2 regions of the Flavobacterium sp. TMP13 genome follow, and region 2 is predicted to be linked to the other one. Evidence: riboswitches for the same ligand, from Rfam matches in the RefSeq annotation. Region 2 holds a riboswitch; the other holds the start of a gene.
The links. A riboswitch is a leader RNA that binds a small molecule or an ion and turns the genes downstream of it on or off. The one in region 2 is predicted to bind S-adenosylmethionine.
Positions count from the first base shown of each region.

Region 1: another riboswitch for S-adenosylmethionine. It lies ahead of ACRASX_RS06785 (homocysteine S-methyltransferase family protein); the one in region 2 lies ahead of ACRASX_RS13030 (Na+/H+ antiporter NhaC family protein).

Region 1 is NZ_CP193656.1:1,554,955-1,563,089, reverse strand. Features, by position in the region: gene metF (methylenetetrahydrofolate reductase [NAD(P)H]) at 1-463, opposite strand, end outside; gene metH (methionine synthase) at 568-3,249, opposite strand; gene ACRASX_RS06785 (homocysteine S-methyltransferase family protein) at 3,616-4,617, opposite strand; SAM riboswitch class I at 4,919-5,033, opposite strand; gene ACRASX_RS06780 (NAD(P)/FAD-dependent oxidoreductase) at 5,200-6,252, opposite strand; gene ACRASX_RS06775 (precorrin-2 dehydrogenase/sirohydrochlorin ferrochelatase family protein) at 6,351-6,956, opposite strand; gene cobA (uroporphyrinogen-III C-methyltransferase) at 6,953-7,735, opposite strand; gene ACRASX_RS06765 (HEPN domain-containing protein) at 7,728-8,135, opposite strand, start outside.
Region 2 is NZ_CP193656.1:3,006,445-3,014,579, reverse strand. Features, by position in the region: gene ACRASX_RS13040 (M1 family metallopeptidase) at 1-1,848, opposite strand, end outside; gene ACRASX_RS13035 (diphthine--ammonia ligase) at 1,942-2,676, shown strand; gene ACRASX_RS13030 (Na+/H+ antiporter NhaC family protein) at 2,769-4,085, opposite strand; SAM-I-IV-variant riboswitch at 4,143-4,239, opposite strand; gene ACRASX_RS13025 (hypothetical protein) at 4,352-4,780, opposite strand; gene sucD (succinate--CoA ligase subunit alpha) at 4,849-5,721, opposite strand; gene ACRASX_RS13015 (nuclear transport factor 2 family protein) at 5,809-6,171, opposite strand; gene ACRASX_RS13010 (UDP-3-O-(3-hydroxymyristoyl)glucosamine N-acyltransferase) at 6,174-7,103, opposite strand; gene efp (elongation factor P) at 7,206-7,772, opposite strand; gene lpxA (acyl-ACP--UDP-N-acetylglucosamine O-acyltransferase) at 7,877-8,135, opposite strand, start outside.

The DNA of each region.
Region 1 (8,135 bases), 1.5 Mb from region 2:
AATCATCAATTTGTTTCACCAAATCAGTGGCAAAACAATTTCCACCTGCTTTAGGAATAAACGATTGCTCGTCTTTCATGGCATCACCACGCAACGCCATCACGTTATTGATCCCTAAATAATGGCAATCGACCAACATATATTCCGTTTCTTCTTTGGTAAACCCACCACAAAGTAAATGCGGAACGGTGTCGACATTGTATTTATGCTTGATAGAAGCACAAATTCCCAATGTTCCCGGACGCATCCGCGTTAACTTTTTATCTAAAAGTCCGTTGCCTTTATCGATATAAATATACTCTTCGCGAGAAGTAGTCACGTCGATAAATGGTGGTTTAAACTCCATCAACGGATCGATGTTGTCGTACAACTCTTGGATGTTTTTACCTTTTTGAGGCGGAATAATTTCAAAAGAGAATAAGGTTTTCCCCTTGGCTTCGGTTATGTGTTCGGTTACTTTCATAAGTCATCCCTCTAACCCCCTAAGGGGGCATTCCTGAGAGGGCACCAGGATTATTACAAATTCTTAATTTCCTACTCCTCCCTTTTGGGGAGGTGGGGTGGGGATTAATCTGCTATATTAGGACTCAACCATTTGGTCGCATTGTCGGTTGATGTGCTGCGACGCTTGGCATAGTCTACAATTTGATCTTCTTTCATTTTACCTAAGCCGAAATACTTACTATCTGGGTTTGCGAAATAATAACCCGATACTGCCGCAGAAGGCCACATGGCCATACTTTCGGTCAAGGTTACTCCAATTGCCTCTTCTACATTTAGTAATTTCCAAATAGTTGGTTTTTCTAAATGGTCTGGACAAGCTGGATATCCAGGCGCAGGACGAATACCTTTATAGTTTTCTTCAATTAAAGCTTCGGTACTTAACACTTCATCAGACGCATAACCCCAATATTCTTTACGTACTTTTTCGTGCAAGTATTCGGCAAAAGCTTCTGCTAAACGGTCCGCTAGTGACTTAACCATGATCGAGTTGTAGTCGTCTAAATTGGCACGAAATTCATCAGCCCATTCCTCAACTCCAAATCCGGTGGTTACACAGAATGCACCCATATAATCGGTTTTGCCAGAATCTTTTGGCGCAATAAAGTCAGCCAAAGCAATGTTTGGTGCTCCTTTTGTTTTTTGTGATTGCTGGCGAAGCGTTAAGAATTTTTCGATTGCTTTTCCGTTTTCATCGTACAATTGAATGTCATCGTCATCAACTTGATTGGCAGGGAAAATTCCAAAAATACCTTTGGCGGTAAATTTCTTTTCTTTCAAAATTAAGTCTAACATTTCCTGCGCATCTTTAAATACCGCTTGCGCTTGCTCACCAACGACCTCATCGGTAAGAATTGCTGGATATTTGCCATGCAATTCCCAAGTTCTAAAAAACGGCGTCCAGTCGATATAGGGAACCAAAACATCCAACTCAATGTCGACCACTTGCGCACCAATCTTTTTAGGCTTTACAAAGTCGTAAGCCTCCCAATCCAATTGCAATTTGTTTTTTCGCGCTTGTTCGATTGTTAGATAATTTTTATCTCTCGAACGGCTTAAAAACGTTTCTCTAAACGCATCGTATTCCGCACGAATATCGCTCGCATAGACTTTTTTATTCTTATCCAATAAATTTCCAGCAACCGTTACCGCTCTAGACGCATCGTTTACGTGAATGATCGTTTCTCTGTATTGAGGTGCAATTTTCACGGCAGTGTGCGCGCGCGAAGTGGTTGCTCCACCAATCATTACTGGGATTTTTAGTCCGCGTTTGTCTAATTCTTTGGCTACGTACACCATTTCGTCTAGCGAAGGTGTAATTAAACCACTCAGACCAATAATATCGACTTCGTGTTCAATAGCCGCTGCAATAATTTTTTCGGGAGGCACCATTACTCCAAGATCTACAATCTCGTAATTGTTACACGCCAAAACTACCGCAACTATATTTTTACCAATATCATGTACATCACCTTTTACGGTTGCCATTAATATTTTTCCGTTTCCTTGCTTGTCGCCTGCTTGCTTGCTTGCCTCGATAAATGGCAACAAATAAGCTACGGCCTTTTTCATTACACGTGCTGATTTTACTACTTGTGGCAGGAACATTTTTCCGCTACCAAATAAATCACCCACCACGTTCATTCCCGTCATCAAATTAATTTCGATCACTTCGATTGGTTTGGTTGCTGCTAAACGCGCTTCCTCTACATCTTCAACAATAAATTGATCAATTCCTTTTACCAACGCATGTGAAATTCGATCTTGAATAGAACCAGAACGCCATTCTTGAATTGCTTTCTCATTGCTTTTCACATCTCCTTTTACATTTTCAGCAAAATCCAACAAACGTTCTGTGGCATCGTCGCGACGGTTTAAAATAACATCTTCAACATGTTCTAATAAATCTTTCGGAATATCATCATAAATAGTCAACATCTCTGGGTTAACAATACCCATTGTCATTCCGTTTTTAATGGCGTGGTACAAAAAAACCGAATGCATTGCTTCCCGAACTGCATCATTTCCTCTAAACGAAAATGAGACGTTACTTACTCCACCACTAATGTGTGCGTGTGGCAAATTTTCGCGAACCCACTTAGTCCCTCTAAAGAAATCTAAAGCGTTCAAGCGATGCTCGTCCATTCCTGTCGCTACGGGAAAAATATTTAAATCGAAAATAATGTCTTGCGGAGGAAAACCTACTTTATCGACTAAAATATCATACGAGCGCTGACAAATTTCAACGCGTCGTTCGTAATTATCGGCTTGACCTACTTCATCAAAAGCCATAATAATCGCAGCAGCTCCGTAGCGCTTTATCAATTTGGCATGATGAATAAAAGCTTCTTCTCCTTCCTTTAATGAAATAGAGTTTACGACACTTTTTCCTTGAACCACTTTCAATCCCGCTTCAATGATTTCCCATTTCGAACTGTCAATCATAATAGGCACGCGCGAAATATCAGGCTCCGAAGCAATTAAATTTAAGAATTTGGTCATTGCCTCAACACCATCGAGCATTCCTTCATCCATATTAATATCGATAATTTGCGCCCCACCTTCCACTTGCTCTTTGGCAATGCTCAATGCTTCTTCAAATTTCTCTTCTTTAATTAGTCGAAGAAATTTTCGCGAACCAGTTACATTGGTCCGTTCACCAATATTAACAAAAACACTTTCGGGTGTAATGATTAACGGTTCTAATCCCGATAAAACAAGGTTTCTTCTCTTTTCTACTTCTGCCATTTCTTTTTTTGAATTACTGAGACACTAAGTTGCTTAGGTTCTAAGTTTATATTGTTTGCTCTTTTCAAAGCAATTCATTTTATTAGTTGGGCGTGTCCCTAAAGGGTCGGGCTATTCGCTCCCACTTTTTTTCTTGGTAAAAAACCAACAAAAAAGAGTTCCACTACTATCCCTCACGCGGTTTTGTAATTTAAATCGATTATTGTAATTTCTCTAAAATTACAGTAATCGATAATCTTGCGCTTCCGACGAAGAACGAATCTCCGATAGACAATTCACTTGTGACTATTTCTCATTTGTCGGATTGACAAAAAAACGACAACATGTTTACTATTTAAAAGGTTATAAAATCTTTTAATCTTTTATTTACATCGTCGCTGTTGAAACGCGCGGCTTATATTCTGCTGCAGCTTCTGCTATCAATCGGATGTGATTTGGAGTGGTACCGCAACAACCACCAATAATATTTACTAAACCATCTTCTAAATATTCGCGAATAAAGGCTTGCGTTTGTTCTGGCGTTTCGTCGTATTGACCGAAAGCATTGGGCAAACCTGCGTTTGGATGCGCTGAAACATTAAAAGAAGTGCGTTGCGATAGTGTTTTTAAATACGGTTTTAGCAAATCAGCTCCCAAAGCACAATTGAAACCAACACTCAATAGCGGAATATGCGAAACAGAGGTTAAAAATGCCTCTACAGTTTGTCCCGAAAGTGTTCGTCCGGATGCATCGGTAATCGTTCCTGAAACCATGATTGGCACATCGATATTGCGTTCTTCTTTTACTTGTTCGATAGCAAAAAGTGCTGCTTTGGCATTTAAAGTATCAAAAATTGTTTCTACCAATAATAAGTCACAGCCACCGTCTAACAGGGCTTCGACTTGCTGTTTGTAGGCAATTCGTAAATCATCAAAAGTTACGGCTCTGTATCCGGGATCATTTACATCGGGCGACATACTTGCCGTACGATTTGTTGGTCCAATTGAACCTGCTACAAAACGTGGTTTTGATGGATCTTTTGCTGTAAAAATTTGGGCTACTTCTTTAGCGATTTTTGCCGATTGGTAGTTCAATTCGTAAACCGCATCTTCGAGATGGTAATCGGCCATACCAATTGTTGTACTTGAAAATGTATTTGTTTCGATTATGTCTGCGCCTGCTTCAAAATATAAAGTGTGCACGTCTTTTATCGCTTGCGGTTGGGTAAGCGATAGTAAATCGTTATTGCCTTTTACAGAATAGGGAAAATCTTTGAACTGTTCGCCACGAAAATCTTCTTCCGAAAAATTGTAGCGTTGTAACATCGTTCCCATTGCTCCATCGAGCACTAGTATTCTTTCCTTTATCGCCTCTTGAATTGTTGCCATACTATTATATTTCTCGCAAAGTGTAAACTCACGTTGCCTTTTTTTTATTCAATTTCTTGCTAAGACGCTACCGCGCAAAGCTATTTGCATCCAAATGGATTGTTTCTAAAAATTCACTATTGTAAGCCTCTAGCCCTGGGTGCAGCGGCATCCTTTTTTGCTGGGGTTCAGCAAAAAAGATACAGCGAAAAACAGGAACCTTGTTGCTAAAAAAGCGCCAATGTTAGTGCTTCTACTACAGCTTACTGTTGTTATATCGATAAAGTTTCATGAAAAGTTTTGAAGAATACGTGATGTATTTATGTTATCTATCTTTTGTACTGAGTACCAGTTTAAAGTAGAATGTAGCACCTTCTTTATAGTAAAGGGTTGCTAAGGTTTCATCGGGTCTTTCCCTCCGCCTTTCGTGATAACTTTCAATAAAATTAAGAACAGTGCAAAGGTAAGCAATAGGCCTGCGACTTGCAAATTTTTTCTTTAAAGTTTCAAGGGATCTAAGGGAGCAAGCTACTAAGTGAAAAGGCCCTGAGTTAGCAAGTAAAAAACTCAGCAACTCAGAACCTTACTATCTTATTCTCTTTTTTAAACAATTGCCTTTACAACTGCTTTTGGTGCTTCTTTGCGCGTTCCGTCGAAACCATCTACGCCTGATACGGTTGTATATTTTAAAACGTATTTTTTACCAGGATTGATAATTTGATACGCTGCTTGACACATTAAAGTTGCTTCGTGGAAACCACATAAAATCAACTTCAATTTGCCTGGATACGTATTTACATCTCCAATTGCAAAAATTCCCGGAATATTAGTTTGGTAATCCAAGGCATTGTTTACTTTGATGGCATTTTTTTCAATCTCTAATCCCCAATCTCCAATTGGTCCTAATTTTGGTGTCAGCCCGAAAAGTGGAATAAAGTAATCGCATGCCACACTACGGTGTGCGCCATTCTCATCTAAATCTACAGATTCGATGTGCTCCGCTCCATTAATACCCACAACCTCAGCTGGAGTGATTAATTTTATCTTACCCGCTGTTTTTAATTCTTGTACTTTATCAACCGAATCTAAAGCGCCTCTAAATTCGTTTCTTCGGTGAACCAAGGTTACTTCTGAAGCGATATCGGCCAAAAAGATGCTCCAGTCTAAAGCAGAATCTCCTCCACCAGCGATGACAACTTTTTTATCTCTAAATTTTTCTGGATTCTTAATAAAGTATTTAACTCCTTTATCTTCATAAAAATTAATTCCATCAATAAGTGGTTTGCGCGGTTCAAAACTTCCTAAACCTCCTGCTATAGCAATAACTGGAGCGTTAAATTGCTTGCCTTTATTCGTCGTAACAATAAAGCTACCGTCTTCTTGTTTTGCAATGGTTTCAGCACGTTCGCCTAATGTAAAACCGGGCTCGAACTGCTTAATTTGCTCCATTAATCCGTCTACTAAATCACCTGCTAACACTTCTGGAAAACCCGGAATATCGTAAATAGGCTTCTTAGGATACAATTCTGATAGTTGACCACCCGCTTGTGGGAGAGCATCTAATATATGGCATTTTAATTTTAATAAACCTGCTTCGAACACTGCAAATAAGCCAGTGGGTCCGGCTCCGATTATGAGTATGTCTGTCTTAATCATTGTGTAATTATTTATAATAATTCTTAATAACTACAAAGAAACAAATAAAAGCAAAAGTGTGCAATGACAATTATCAATATCTTCTTTGTAAGATTGTTTTATTCTTTGTTTTTTAATGCCAACGTTATTTCGTTCATCTTCTTTACTTTGTCTTCAAAATCGCCCTTTAACGTTTTACGGTATTCATTTAAATTTTGAACCATTTCATTGATATCTTCTGGAATAATTTCTTCAAAAAATTCGCGAAGTCTTTTGGCAGTTGTAGGCGATTTACCGTTAGTTGAAATAGCAACTTTTACATGCCCTTTGGTCACTATTCCTCCCAAATAATAATCGCAAAAATCAGGTGTATCTGCGATATTGCACATTAAATATCTCTTTCTAGCTTGCTTAAAAATTTTCTCGTTCACTTTTATTTTGTCGGTACAAGCAATAACCAAATGCCTTTTTTTTAACATTTGCTTTTTATACTTCAAGTTTGTCAAAGAAACTGTTGGATGTTTAGCGGCTAATTCTACCAATTCTGGCAAGAAAAAAGGAGCCACCACCTCTACATTAGCATTAGGACTTGACTTTAACATGAAAAACAATTTTTCTAAACCCACATTTCCTCCGCCTACAATTAAAACATTCAGATTATGAAGTTTTAAAAAAACGGGATACAATTCGTTTCGTTCTAAATTGCTTGTTGTTACTGTGTTCATCGTGCTTGTAAACTGTATTTATTAGCGGCGAATTCTTGATAAATTCCTTTTAATTTGGTGCTTTCTCGTACTACTTCTCCAATTATTATAATTGCTGGAGAACCCAATTTTTGTTCTTTTACAATTTCAGTAATCGTATCTATCGTACCTGTTCCAACTTTTTCTTGAGGTGTGGTACCGTTTTGAATAATAGCAACGGCTTGATTGCCTTTTCCTTCTTTTTGAAACAAAGAAATAATTTGTGGCAATTTACTCATTCCCATTAAAATGACAACGGTAGCTGATGATTTTGCTGCTAAAGCGACATCGTTTGATAATTTTCTGTCGGAAGTTGTACCTGTTATGGCCCAAAAACTTTCAGAAACTCCTCTTTTGGTAATGGATATTCCTTGTGAAGCTGGTACGGCAATAACCGAAGAGATTCCTGGTATAACCGCCGTTTCTATTCCGAAACTTGCGATAAAGTCAATTTCTTCACTTCCTCTTCCAAACACAAATGGATCACCACCTTTTAAGCGAACCACATTACCATAAGTCAAAGCATTGTCAACAATTAATTGATTGATTTGGTCTTGCGTATAGGAATGATTACCAATTCTTTTTCCAACAAAAATTTTGATTGCATTTTTTGGAGCGTAATCTAAAATAGCTTCACACGCTAAAGCATCGTACAAAACTACATTGGCTTCGGCTAGTGCTTTTGCTCCTTTTACAGTTAACAATTCGGGATCACCCGGACCTGCTCCTACTAAAGTTACTTTGGGGTTTCTTTTAAACATTGGCTAGTTCTTGAGCTCTAAAAGCTTCAATTGTATTAAAAAACGCTATGGCTTCGTTAAGGTATTGTATGGCAAATTCTTGGGTTGGCTCACTTGAGTTGATTTGGTAAACAGTAGCACTGAAAGAAGTTTTAAAATCCACTTTCCCTGTTGCTACAAACACTTTATCAAAAGATTCAATGATACCAAAATGTGTGTTTGTTTTTTGATCCTCTGAAATTAATAATGCTTTTGCTCCATTTACAAAACCAGCATAAGCATGGTAAATGGCATCTGCATATTTATTTTCTTCTAGAGATTCTTTTGCATTCGTTAGTTTGTCTTTGGCTTCTAGCAATAAAGTAGCCACTAAATCAATTACAACACCCGCACATTCTCCTACACCAACTGCTTTTACATA
Region 2 (8,135 bases):
AGCATTTTGTCGTGTAGTAGCTTCATAATTGGTGGATGAGTATTCAATTAATTCCGTAATCAATGCAGAAGAATCTTCACTAAAATCTTCGGTTGATAAAGCGAGAGACAACCACATTGTTCTCAAATTAAAATCATTAAAACCAATCCAGGTTTTTGATTGATCTAAATAACGATGTCTTTCATTAGGAAAATTTAGCCATAAATACAATAATGCAATTTCTTGTGTTTGATAGGATTTGTCATTCAACAGCGTCTCATATTCCAGTCGAAAATCTTCAGAAATTATCGGTAAACTGGCTGCAACTACTTGTCTGACATAAACATTATTGGTACGCAAAGCTTCCTTTAATAGTTGCTTTTTAGCTTCGTATTTTTCATTTTTTAATTGATTCACGATATACTCTTTTAGCTTAAAGAACACGTCTGATTGTAGCAGTTTCGAAAATAGAACTTCTTTTTCTAAAAGTTGTTTACTCCTCATTTTTTCAACTTCAAGCAACTTTTTAATATTTATATTTTTTATAAGTAACTCATTGGCTTTGTGAGTATCAAAAGCTACTGATTCAAGCCATACTTTACTAAATTTTGTCGTATCAAAAGTAGAAACTTTCTTGATTTCATTAAAAAAATCAGTTGTTGTTACGCTCTGAAATGCATGTTTTTTGAGATAATTTTTTATTACTTTTTTAAATTTCTTATCTCCTAATTCTTGATGTATTACAAACAAAGCCCACGCTCCTTTTTCGTAAAAAGTAAGGGAACTTGCTTTAGCATTCAATACCGGAATAGAATCTGTTCGCGAAGCAAATTTTAATTGCTGCGCCGTTTCGTATAGTTTAAAGTAAAAGTAATCTGCACCGTATATCTCTTTTTCGGCCAACAAAGCAAAATAGGTTGCAAAACCTTCTTGTAACCAATGCTGTTTGCTTTCGGTAGCGGTAATCATATTACCAAACCATTGATGCGCTAATTCATGTGCATTCACGTTAGAATAGGGTCTATCTACGACTCCAATGCTATCAACCACATAGCTCGTCGAAAATAAAGTAGCGGTAGTGTTTTCCATACCGGCATATAAAAACTCACGGACGGGAACTTGCCTGTAGATTTCCCATGGATACTTTACTCCAATCTCTTTTTCTAAAAAATCAAAAATTAGTTTAGAGTTCCGATAGGTTGGTTCAATCTTAGAGGCATCTTTTGGTTCAATATAATATTCTAAAGAAATCTTATTTTTAGAAACTAATTGCTTTTTTTCAAAATTTCCAATAGCTACCATCAATAAATAAGAGCTCATTGGTTCTTTCATTTGGTATTCCCAAACTATTTGATCTTTTGAAGTCCTTTTACTTTTTAAAACTCCATTCGAAATAACGTCGTACTTGTTATCGAAAGAAATAGCCAAATTAAAGGTCAATTTTTCGTTTACATCATCAAAACTTGGAAACCAATTGCTAGTATATTTTCCTTGTCCCTGCGTCCAAATTTGCAAGTTATTTGCTGCTTTACTTCCGACAAAATACAATGCTTTTTTAGGATGTGCTTGGTAATAAAACTCAATACTATTTTTACCTTTCTGAAAGGGAGCTATTAGCAGCAGCTGCTTCTCATTAACATCAAATCGGACTAAGTTTCCATTTAGTTTAACCTGAGAAAAAATCATTTGCTGCGCATCAATTTTAACAGTATCCACCGGTTTTAGAACATCAAAAATATATTCTACTGTTCCTGAAATCATTTTTTGATCAGAATTAATCGTCAATCTCGCATCTACAGTCTTAAAATCTACAAATTGAGTTTGTTGCGCAAAGCTAAAAAAAGTAAAAAATAGCAGGATATATTTCATTTCAAAAAAATAAAAACTAGAGTTCCAAAGTTACATGAATTAGGACAAGAACCGAAGTTAATTTGTAAGTTTACATTTTAAAAATCAATAAAATTGAAGAAAAAAGCCCTTTTTAATTGGAGTAGCGGAAAAGATTCGGCGTTTGCTTTGTACAAAATAATGCAAGACGATAAATTTGAAGTACAATGCCTGCTTACAAGTATTAGTGAACAGTTTCAACGCGTATCTATGCACGGGATTCGTGTAGAATTAGTACAAAAACAAGCAGAAAGTATTGGTTTACCTCTTGAAATAATGAGTATTCCAGAAATGCCGTCTATGGAAGTTTACGAAGAGGTATTAACAAAAACCCTCTTAAAACTAAAAGACAAGGGAGTTACACATTCTATTTTTGGTGATATTTTTTTAGAAGATTTGCGAAAATATCGTGAAGATCAATTGCACTTAGTTGGTTTTGAAGCCGTTTTTCCTTTGTGGAAGATTCCGACCGAGCAATTAATTCAAGATTTTATTCAACTCGGATTTAAAACCATTGTCGTTTGCGTCAACGAAAAATTTCTAAATAAAAGTTTTGTCGGTCGAGTAATTGATCAACAATTTATAGATGATTTACCTGAAAACGTAGATGTTTGTGGCGAAAATGGCGAGTTTCATACGTTTACTTTTGATGGTCCAATTTTCGCAAAACCAGTTTCTTTTGAAATTGGAGAGATTGTATACCGAAAATATGAAAAACCAAAAACAGATTCTTCAGAAGAAGTCTGCGACACAAAAGACGATACCGTCTTTGATTATGGATTTTGGTATTGTGATTTGATTGAACAGTAGTTGTTACCTGTTTCAATCTCTTTTGAGTTAAGTGCATAAATCTCTCATTCCTAGAAATGAAAAACGTGAAATAATTTATAACGCCAAAAAAATTAAATCCATTTTTGAATCCATCTATCCCAAAATGAGCTATAAATTGCGATAATGGTGAAAATAAAAAGAAATAAATGATACCACGCATTTTCTAGTAAATCAAAGAAATTTAATTTGCCGTTCGCGAAACTCAAAATCAATAATACTTGTGCACCATACGGCAAAATTCCCTGAATTATACAAGAGAAAATATCCAAAATCGTAGCAGTTTTTCTAGCATCCAATCCATATTCATCATTGATTTCTTTTGCAATTCCGCCTGTGATTACAATAGATACTGTATTGTTTGCAATCGCCAAATTAGCAAAACCCACCAAAGTACCAACTCCCATTTGAGCAGATTTTTTGCTTTTGATTGCTTTTTTTATATGGTACAATACGTAATCAATTCCACCTGCTTTATCAACCATGGCAGCTAGGCCACCCGTTAACATCGACAATAAAAAGATGTCTGTCATGCTAGTAAAACCCTCGTATATTTTTTGTGCAAATTCTAATACTGTAAAATGACTTCCTAAAAATCCTATTATTCCGGCTAACACTGTTCCCAAAAGTAAAGTTGAAAACACATTTACTCCCAAAAGAGCTAAAGCAATCACAACTAGATAAGGTAGAATCACCCACAATTCAAATGATTGTTGTGCAATATTAACTGCTTTAATTTCCGAATTCAACCCCAAATAAAAAAAAACAAGTAAGGTGATTATAGCTGCTGGAAACGCAATAAATAAGTTGATTTTAAACTTATCTTTTAATTTACAACCTAGCGATTGTGTCGCTGCAATAGTTGTATCTGAAATCATAGACAAATTATCGCCCAACATAGAACCACCTAATAACGCACCCGCAATAAGCGGCAACGAAGCACCACTTGTTTCTGCCAAAGTAACTGCAATTGGGCCAATAGCTACAATAGCGCCTACCGAAGTTCCAGTTGCCGTAGATAAAAAGGCTGCGATTAAAAAAATGCCTAAAGGAAAATACGCTACATCAATAGTACTGATTCCCAAATTTACCACCGCATCGACTCCACCCGTAGCTTTACTCACTACCGCAAAAGCACCAGCAAGTAAATATATAATGCACATCGTTATGATTTTACTTTCGCCACAACCCGCAATTAAAGTCGTTATTTTTTGCTCAGTATTTTGTTGCAATAATAAAAAAGCAGCAACAATTCCGACTAAAACTGCCACTGGTGAAGGCAAAGCATAAAAATCTTCCAAAAAAATTCCAGCTCCAAGAAATGTAAAAATAAATAATAATAAAGGTAGTAAAGCCCAAGGATTCCCTTTTGTTCGTAATTGATTTGTCATAAGTTTAATTTTAAATATAAAACGATTTAAACGACAAATAAATCTGAAAAGGGCTGTGATAACAACATTTTTTCCAAAGGATTTGGCTTATCGTTTTAGCACCTTGCTTGTTGCTGCAGGTTGCTATCTCATTGCGAGATTCGTGATAACGGCTGCAAATATACTATATATTTTGAAGAACAGTCAACGATTGTCCATTCACTACTACTATTTGCAGAAAAAGCCTTACCGAAGTAAAGCTTTCATTTATTATTTGATAAAATGTATTAAAAAGCTACATTCCATCTTGGTAAAGTTCCTTTTTCATCTAAGAAATCTTGCAAAATTTGCCCTTCCACTGCTGTTGGAATTGCTTTTACAGTTTCATTAAATGTTTCATACCAAACTACTTCTAGAAGCGAAATGTTTTCAATTTTCATTTGTGCTGGCCAAGAATATTTACGTCCTGTTTTTGCAAATTGATGTCCGTTTACGATTTTATCATGCAAACCACCATTTTTAATTTTTAAAGTTCCGTCATTCTGAACAGTTCCAGTAGAACCCACCATGATTAACTCTTTGTTTTCGCCATCTATTTCATAAACAACAAAAACACCTGAACCAGATTCTGGTGCATTACACACCGCTTCTAAACTATCTTCTATTGAAAAACTAAAACTATTAGTTTGATCAAATTTTTCTAACTCTTTATACATCATCCTTTAATTAAAAAAATGCCTCACAAATTCGTGAGGCATTTTGGAATTTATTTTTAAATTTTAGATTAACCTAAAACTTCTTTTACTTTTTTACCAATCTCAGCAGGAGAATCAACAACGTGTATTCCACATTGTCTCATGATTTCTTTTTTAGCTTCAGCTGTATCGTCAGAACCTCCAACAATTGCACCTGCATGACCCATTGTTCTACCAGCTGGAGCAGTAACTCCTGCAATAAAACCAACAACTGGCTTGCGGTTACCATCAGCTTTAATCCATTTAGCAGCATCAGCTTCTAATTGACCACCAATTTCACCGATCATAACGATACATTCCGTTTCTGGATCGTTCATTAATAATTCAACTGCTTCTTTTGTAGTTGTTCCAATAATTGGATCTCCACCAATACCGATTGCAGTTGTAATTCCTAAACCTTGCTTTACTACTTGGTCAGCAGCCTCGTACGTTAAAGTTCCTGATTTAGAAACGATACCAACTGTTCCTTTTTTGAAAACAAAACCTGGCATAATACCAACTTTAGCTTCTCCTGGAGTAATAACACCTGGACAGTTAGGCCCAATTAATCTTGCATTTCGTTCTTTAACATATTTATTAGCGTGAATCATATCTGCAACTGGAATTCCTTCTGTAATTGCAATGATAACTTTAATTCCAGCATCTGCAGCTTCCATAATTGCATCAGCAGCAAAAGCTGGCGGTACAAAAATAATTGAAGTATCAGCACCTACTTGTTCTACAGCGTCTTTAACAGTGTTAAATACCGGACGCTCTAAATGAGTTGTTCCACCTTTTCCTGGAGTTACACCACCTACAACATTTGTACCGTATTCAATCATTTGTGAAGCGTGGAAAGTACCTTCGCTACCTGTAAATCCTTGAACAATTATTTTGGAATCTTTATTAACTAAAACACTCATGATATATTTTTTATGTGATTTTATAAATTCTGATGCAAAAGTAACGCTTTTTATGTAAATTTTAAGCTCTTTTTCTTGATAAAATTGCTAAGATAATTGACTCATTTGATATCCACGATACAATTTATTGTCTTTGATTTGCCACATTACCATAAAATGCGCCAATAATATTTCTTCTCTCGGGTTTTCAATCGTTTTTACATAGTGCGCATGACGTATTGCTACGGTATCGCCATCAGAAATAATGTGACTTACGCGAACTTTAGACCTCACATAAGCTTTACTTAGACCTTTTGCATACTCCAACATAGAATCGTAATTCATCTGAATCAAACCATTACTGCTTTGCCATTCAAAAGCAATTTCTGGATGCAAAAAGTCTTTTAAAACTTCGCTATCAATTAGGGCATCCGATTTATAAAATTTCTCAACAAGTTCTTTAGTAGACATAGTTACTTCAATTTATTTAAAATTTCGGGAATCTTTTTGATATAAGCCAACTGCTTCAATTTTTCTCTTGATTCTTCTATTGGAGTTCCAAAATAAGATTTTCCGCCTTCCACTGATTTGGTTACACCCGTTTGCCCCATAATCACCGCTTTGGTTCCTATTGTAATTCCGCTTGTCGTACCTACTTGTCCCCAAATAGTTACTTCATCTTCAATAATTACACAACCTGCAATACCTGTTTGAGAAGCGATCAGACATTTTCTTCCAATGACCGAATCATGACCAACATGCACTTGATTGTCTAATTTTGTTCCTTCTTTTATTGTAGTATCTCCAGTGACTCCTTTGTCAATTGTACAAAGCGCACCAATACCAACATTATCTTCAATTACTACCCTTCCACCCGAAAACAACTGATCAAAACCTGCCTCTCTTTTCTTATAATAAAAAGCGTCAGCTCCTAAAACACTTCCGGCATGTATGATGACATTATTACCAATTACAGTGTTGTCATAAATAGAAACATTGGAATGAATCAAGCAATTTGTACCAATAACAACATTATTTCCGATAAAAGAATTTGGTTGAATAACCGTTCCTTCTCCAATTTTTGCAGATGTGGCAATTGCTACATTGGCAAATTGAAAGGGTCGAAAATGACGCGTCAGTATGTTAAAATCTCGAAAAGGATCGTCTGAAATTAAAAGTGCTTTTCCATCAGGACAGTCTACTTTTTTATTTATTAAAACAATTGTAGCGGCAGATTGCAATGCTTTATCATAGTACTTTGGATGATCTACAAATACAATATCGCCACTTTCGACTACATGTATTTCGTTCATTCCTAAAACTTTAAAATTTGCACTACCAACAAACTCACAATTTAACAAGTCTGCAATTTCTTGTAAAGAATATTCTCTTTGAAATTTCATATTTTATAATTCGGACCATGAGATAATCAAAAAAATGAGAGTGTAATCTAGTAAAAAAACAAACTAGTTTCTATTCAGACAAATTCTCATTTTATAGTTTATTTATTCTTTTACGCGCTCCATGTAATTTCCTGAAGCAGTGTCAATCTTAATTTTATCACCTTCATTTATAAACAACGGAACATTTACAGTTGCACCTGTTTCAACCGTAGCTGATTTAGTTGCGTTTGTAGCTGTGTTTCCTTTAATACCTGGTTCTGCATACATTACTTCTAAAATAATAGAAGCTGGCATATCAACCGATAACGGTAAATCAGTTTCAGTATTTACTTGAACCATTACGTTTGTTCCTTCTTTTAACAAATCTGGGTTATCCAAAATGTTTTTTTGCAACGTAATTTGTTCAAATGATTCGGTATTCATAAAATGAAAATCATCTCCTTCTGCATATAAAAACTGATAAGTATGCGTTTCTACACGAACATCTTCAATTTTATGTCCTGCTGAAAAAGTGTTATCTAAAACCTTACCTGATGTTAAACTTTTTAATTTAGTTCTTACAAAGGCAGGTCCTTTTCCTGGTTTTACGTGTAAAAATTCAATGATTTTATAAATGTCGTGATTGTATTTAATACAAAGTCCGTTTCTAATATCTGATGTAGATGCCATATATAATTTACTTTTGGCTAGCAACTTGTGGCTGATAGCGATTGATGTTTGATTATTTTTTTAGGCTAAAGGCAACTTGCCAAAAGCCAATAGCGTTTTTTCCTTTAATAATTTCCTGAGTATCCTTTCATGATTCCTCTTGATGATTTTCGAATAAAATCTAAAATTTCATCGCGCTCTGGAGTTGCTTCCATCTCTGCTTCAATAATACTTAAAGCTTGAGTTGTATTGTAATTTTTTTGATATAAGATTCTATAAATATCTTGAATTTCTCTTATTTTATCGGTGCTAAAACCTCTTCTTCTTAAACCAACGGAATTAATTCCTACATAAGATAACGGCTCTTTTGCGGCCTTAGTGTAA